Antarctobacter heliothermus: one gene and its partner. The protein of the gene in region 1 binds, or shares a complex with, the protein of each later gene. Links are inferred from orthologs where the notes say so. Each region holds a gene or a part of one and is shown in the gene's direction. Other genes may lie near its edges.

Region 1 (3,273 bases):
AGGGGCACGCCCGCAAAGCGTCTATGAACAGCTTGACCTGTTCGGCGACATCTTTGAACGCATTCGCGCGCAATATGTCGAGGAGGTTGATGAAAAGGACCTGATCGAGGCAGCCATCAACGGGATGCTCACCTCACTTGATCCGCATTCGGGCTATTTGGCCCCCGAGGATGCCGCCGACATGCGTGTGCAGACTCGTGGTGAATTCGGCGGTCTGGGCATCGAAGTCACGCAGGAAGACGGCTTTGTCAAAGTGGTCTCGCCCATGGATGGCACTCCGGCAGACGCGGCGGGCATGGAGGCTGGTGATTTCATCACCCATGTTGACGGCGAAAGCGTGCTGGGCCTGACACTGGATGAAGCGGTGGACATGATGCGTGGGCCGGTCGGCTCTGAGATCGTGATCACCGTGGTGCGCGAAGGCGTCGAGGAACCCTTTGATGTCTCAATCATCCGCGATACCATCAAGCTCACTGCGGTGCGGACCCGTACAGAGGGTGAAACCGTGGTGCTGCGCGTCACGACCTTCAACGACCAGACGTTTGCCAACCTTGCCGATGGACTGGCCAAACAGGTCGAAGAAGCGGGCGGCATCGACAAGATCAACGGCTTTGTCGTCGATCTGCGCAACAACCCGGGTGGCTTGCTGAATCAGGCGATCATGGTGTCCGATGCGTTCCTCGACAAAGGTGAGATCGTGTCGACCCGTGGCCGCGATCCCGCCGATGGCGACCGCTACAACGCCCAGCCGGGCGATCTGGCCGAAGGCAAGCCGCTGGTGGTGCTGATCAATGGCGGCTCTGCCTCTGCGTCCGAGATTGTCGCCGGTGCGCTGCAGGATCACCGCCGTGCTATCGTCGTGGGCACCAAATCGTTTGGCAAAGGCTCTGTCCAGACGGTGATGCCGCTGCGCGGCAATGGCGCGATGCGCCTGACGACCTCGCGTTACTACACACCCTCGGGCCGGTCGATTCAGGCGCTGGGCGTGTCGCCCGACATCGTGGTCGAACAGCCGCGCCGTGATCCCAACGCGGTGGAAGAAGAAGAACCCGCGAACCCGTTCCGCCGCACCGAGGCGGACCTGCGCGGCAGCCTCGACAACGACTCGCTGACGCCGGAAGAGATCGAGCAGATCCAAGCAGACCGCGCCAAGGCAGAGGCCGCCGCCAAACTGCGTGAAGAGGATTATCAACTGGCCTACGCCATCGACATCCTCAAGGGGCTGTCGGCTCTGGCACCCAGGGACTGACGCGACACCTTTGACGATTTTGAACCGGCGGCCTTTGGGTCGCCGGTTTTTCTTTGACTGCCACCGGGGGCAAGACAGGCGCTAATCTTAGTGATCCGGCCCTGAAACGGGGGTTTCGAACAAACCGCCCCTGCGCTAGCTTCCCTGCAAATCAACCCGACGAAAGCCCGCCATGACCCCCGAACAGATTGCCGCCTTGCCGTATCGCCGCAACGTTGGCGTCATGCTGGTCAACACCCGGGGCCAGGCCTTTGTCGGCCAGCGGATCGACAGTGACATTCCCGCTTGGCAGATGCCACAGGGCGGGATCGACAAAGGCGAAGATCCCAAGGATGCCGCGCTGCGCGAACTTGAAGAAGAAACCGGCGTGCCCCGCGACCTTGTCACCGTCGAGGCCGAAACCGATGGCTGGATCGCCTACGATCTGCCGCATGACATCGTGCCAAGGATCTGGAAAGGCCGCTACAAGGGACAGGAACAGAAATGGTTCCTGCTGCGCTTTCACGGCACGGACGATCAGGTGCGTCTGGACGCCGACGATCATCAGGAGTTTTCCGAATGGTGCTGGATGTCGGCGGACGAGGTGGTCTCGCAGATCGTGCCGTTCAAACGCATGGTCTACGAACAGGTGATCAACGCGTTCCGGAAACATCTCTGATGCGCTGGCTGACATGTATCCTGTCGCTTCTGGCAACCCCAGCGTTGTCCTTGTCTTGCCTGCCGCCAGACCCAGTGCGGGATTTCCATGCGGCGGATACAGCTGACACACGATGGGGCATCGCGGTCGGACGGCTCGACTTTGACGAAAACCGGCTGCCCAAGGTCGACTGGAACCGACAAGATGCGGTGCCGCCGCAAACCGACTTGCGCGCCACGATGGTCGGCCACGCGCTGGACCCTAGCGGCTACAACACGGTGTTTCAGGCCAACGTGACGCTGCGGGTGCTGTGCTTTGGCCCGTGGTGCGCCGCCCCCAAAAGCGGTGCCCGCTACCTGGCCTTCATCAAACACGAAAACGGTATGCGGGTGGTGCAGGCTGAACCCTGCGGAAATTGGCTGTACATCAACCCGCGTCGCGAAGATCTCGACCGCGTTCACAAATGCCTCGTCGGTGGTCCCTGCGCAGAGCGCGACTTCTAAACCAAACTGCGGTCCCGGCTTCTTCTGTCCTAAAATATCCCGGGGGGGCCGGGGGCCAGAGCCCCCCGTCGGATCGCCGGGCCGCAGGCACGGCGAAACCGCTCACAGACTTAGCGCAAACGTTTGAGGATCGCGGGTGAGGCATAACCGTCCGGCACCAACCCCTTTGACTGTTGAAAATTGCGCACCGCCTCGACGGTGAGCGGGCCGATCTTGGCGTCGATCCCTTCGGTGTCAAACCCCGCTGCGGTCAGACGTTTCTGCAACTCGATGCGCTCCTGAAAGGTCAACGCCCGGTCCTCGCGTGGCCAGCTACCGCTGAACGGGGCACCGCCTGCAATCCGGTCCGCCAGATGGCCCACGCCGATCACATAGGCGTCGGCGGTGTTATAGGTCTCGATCACCTCGAAATTTTCAAAGATCAAAAAGGCCGTGCCCTGATGGCCGGCTGGTAGGAGCACAGAGGCGGGACCGAAGTCCTTGACCGGCTCACCGTCCACGCCCACCACGCCTTTGCGTGCCCAGGCAGAGGGCAGGCGGGTGACCTCGCGCTTGGCCTCCAGATAGTCGAAACCTTTGGGCAGCGTCACCTCGACCCCCCAAGGCACGCCCGTCTTCCAGCCGTTGGCTTTCAGGTAGTTGGCGGTGGACGCCAGCGCGTCGGCGGGATCGTCATCCCAGATATTGCGCCTCCCGTCGCCATCGTGATCGACGGCAAGCCGCTGGAACGATCCCGGCATGAACTGCGTGTGCCCCATGGCCCCGGCCCAGGATCCTTTCAGCCTGTCGGGTGTCGTGTCGCCTTGTTGCAGGATCTTCAGCGCGTCGATCACCTGTTCCTCAAAGAACTCCGCGCGCCGCGCATCATAGGCCAGGCTCGCCAT
Region 2 (3,004 bases), 840 kb from region 1 along the record:
CCCGAAGAGGTCACGCCCGAGGCCTTTGTCGACGTTCCTCAGAAACGGATCGCATTCGATTTTACCTATGACGGGATCATGCGCAGCTTTGAGGACAGCAAAGCCCGCCTTGGGACCGACAAGATCGACATATTGTTTCTGCACGACATAGACGCCGGGGCGCATGGCCAAGCCTTTGAAGACAACAATCTGCGCCAGCTCTTCACGCTGGGTGGCTACCAAGCGTTGTCCCAATTGCGCGAAGCCGGCCAGATCGCGGCCATCGGTGCCGGGGTCAACACCTGGCAGATTTGCGAACGCCTGCTGGAAGAGGCCGATTTCGACGGGTTCCTGTTGGCGGGTCGGTATACATTGCTGGAACAAGAGCCGCTTGAGCGGTTCTTGCCGCTTTGCATTGAACGGGACGTGGGAATCATTCTGGGCGGTCCCTACAACTCTGGCATCCTTGCCACGGGCGCGGTCGACGGTGCGCGGTATGACTATGCGCCCGCGCCAGAGGACATTCTGCAACGGGTGCGCAAGCTGAGCGCGGTTTGCGACGCCCATGATACCCCGCTGATCGCGGTGGCCCTGCAATTCCCGCTGGGCCACGACGCTGTGAAAACGGTCATTCCCGGCGCATCTACGCCCGACGAAGTCCGCCAGAACGTCGCCATTTTCGACCACACCGTCCCCGCAGCGCTATGGTCGGATCTGAAGTCCGAAGGCCTGATCCGCGCAGATGCGCCCACTCCACAGGACATTGACGCTAGGGTGTGACGGGTGCCGCCTGATCTACGGAACAGGCGCAACGGTACGGGGAATGCTACCCCGGTCCCATGCGATCCAAACGATCTACCAAAACGTCAAAAGACCCGGCCATTTAAGGCCGGGTCTTTGATACAGTGGTGAGCCGTGATGGGTTCGAACCATCGACCTACTGATTAAAAGTCAGTTGCTCTACCAGCTGAGCTAACGGCCCACTGTGGCGGCCTAACTATGAATATGCCCGGTCCGGGTCAACCCAAAAAATCGGGAATCACACCGCGAATTTCATCGCCACGCCCCGGACACTGGAAAGCACGCGGTTTCAGGCGTATATGCCCGCTCATGGAACAGACACCTTCCCCCCTGCCCTTCATGAAAATGCACGGGCTTGGCAATGATTTCGTCGTGATTGATTCGCGAGAACGTGAGGCGATTCTCACGGCCAGCCGCATTGCGGCCATCGCCGACCGGCACCGGGGCGTCGGATTTGATCAGCTTGCCGTCATTTCGCTGCGCGCGGGTCTCCCGCATCTGACCTTCTACAATGCCGACGGCTCCACGTCAGCGGCCTGTGGCAACGCCACCCGCTGCATTGCGCGGCATCTGATGGACGCCAGCGGCGACAGCCGGCTGAGCCTGACCACAGATCATGGCACGCTGAGTGCGGTCGACGCCGGGGGGGGCCTGACCTCTGTCAACATGGGGCCACCACAACTGGAGTGGGCCGACATCCCGCTGGCCGAGGAAATGGACACTTTGGAATTGCCGATTGAGGGCAGCCCCACCGCCACCGGCATGGGAAACCCGCATTGCACCTTCTTTGTCGAGAACGCAGAGACTGTGGCGCTGGATCAGTTTGGACCGCGCTACGAACACCATCCGCTGTACCCGCAGCGCACCAATGTTCAGGTCGCCAGCCTGATTGGTCCCGATCACCTGCGGATGCGCGTATGGGAACGGGGCGTTGGTGTTACATTGGCCTCCGGCTCATCTTCCTGCGCCACCGCCGTGGCTGCCGCCCGACGTGGGTTGACAGGGCGCAAGGTACAAATCGACCTTGATGGCGGCACGCTACATGTGGACTGGCGCGACGATGGCGTTTGGATGACCGGCCCAACCGCCCACGTCTTTGACGGGCAATTCACACCCCAATGGCTGGATGCGAACCCATGAGTGCCCCAAAATTCACAACGCTCGGCTGCCGTCTCAACGCCTATGAGACGCAGGCCATGAAGGATCTCGCAGAGGCCGCTGGCGTTGAAAATGCCGTTGTCGTGAACACCTGCGCCGTCACCGCAGAGGCCGTGCGCAAAGCCCGGCAGGAAATCCGCCGCTTGCGCCGCGAAAACCCCGACGCCCGGGTGATCGTCACCGGCTGCGCTGCGCAGATCGACCCCGACAGTTTTGCCGCAATGGAAGAGGTCGACGCCGTCATCGGCAATACCGAAAAGATGGCCGCTGACACTTGGAAAGGCATGGTAGCCGATTTTATCGGTGAAACAGAGGCGGTGCAGGTCAATGACATCATGTCCGTGACCGAAACCGCTGGCCACCTGATCGACGGCTTTGGCACCCGCAGTCGCGCCTATGTGCAGGTCCAGAATGGCTGTGATCACCGCTGCACCTTTTGCATCATCCCCTACGGTCGCGGCAACTCACGCTCCGTCGCGGCCGGAGTTGTGGTGGATCAGATCAAGCGCCTGCGCGATCAGGGCTACAACGAGGTAGTCCTGACCGGTGTCGATCTGACCTCATGGGGGGCCGATCTGCCCGGAGAACCACGACTTGGCGATCTGGTCATGCGCATTCTCAAGCTGACCGATATCCCGCGCCTGCGCATCTCTTCGATCGATTCGATCGAAGCGGATGACAACCTGATGCAGGCGATCGCGACAGAACCTCGACTGATGCCGCATCTGCACCTGTCGCTGCAACATGGCGACGACCTGATCCTGAAACGCATGAAACGCCGCCACCTGCGCGACGACGCGATCCGGTTTTGCGAAGAGGCGCGCAAACTGCGCCCAAACATGACCTTTGGGGCGGACATCATTGCCGGGTTCCCGACAGAGACGGATGCCCATTTCGAGAACTCGATGAAGTTGGTGCAGGACTGCGACCTAACGTGGTTGCACGTCTTCCCCTATTCCTCGCGTCCCGGCACGCCTGCTGCCCGCATTCCGAACAAGGTGAACGGCACCGTGATCAAAGAGCGCGCGGCGCGCCTGCGCGCCGCTGGTGACGGCCGGGTACTGGC

What was found.
Region 2: the proteins of ANTHELSMS3_RS06995 (region 1) and dapF are in contact, whole or in part, in a solved structure (PDB 5YGU), measured with the Escherichia coli proteins. The link is inferred for Antarctobacter heliothermus from one-to-one orthologs.

What each region holds. Positions count from the first base shown.
Region 1 is NZ_CP022540.1:1,486,114-1,489,386, forward strand. What follows is about bases 207-3,164. They hold ANTHELSMS3_RS06995 (RNA pyrophosphohydrolase), read left to right. Parts: upstream 207-1,421; coding sequence 1,422-1,907; downstream 1,908-3,164. Other genes in these bases: ANTHELSMS3_RS06990 (S41 family peptidase), read left to right, coding at 207-1,249; ANTHELSMS3_RS07000 (hypothetical protein), read left to right, coding at 1,907-2,389; ANTHELSMS3_RS07005 (lytic murein transglycosylase), read right to left, coding at 2,500-3,164. Outside these bases: more of ANTHELSMS3_RS06990, read left to right, coding at 1-206; more of ANTHELSMS3_RS07005, read right to left, coding at 3,165-3,273. UniProt on the Escherichia coli protein: Master regulator of 5'-end-dependent mRNA decay.
Region 2 is NZ_CP022540.1:646,542-649,545, forward strand. Bases 220-3,004 are described here. They hold dapF (diaminopimelate epimerase), read left to right. Parts: upstream 220-1,089; coding sequence 1,090-1,920; downstream 1,921-3,004. Other genes in these bases: ANTHELSMS3_RS03115 (aldo/keto reductase), read left to right, coding at 220-759; mtaB (tRNA (N(6)-L-threonylcarbamoyladenosine(37)-C(2))-methylthiotransferase MtaB), read left to right, coding at 1,917-3,004. Also shown: more of ANTHELSMS3_RS03115, read left to right, coding at 1-219. UniProt on the Escherichia coli protein: Involved in the succinylase branch of the L-lysine biosynthesis and in the biosynthesis of the pentapeptide incorporated in the peptidoglycan moiety. Catalyzes the stereoinversion of LL-2,6-diaminopimelate (L,L-DAP) to meso-diaminopimelate (meso-DAP).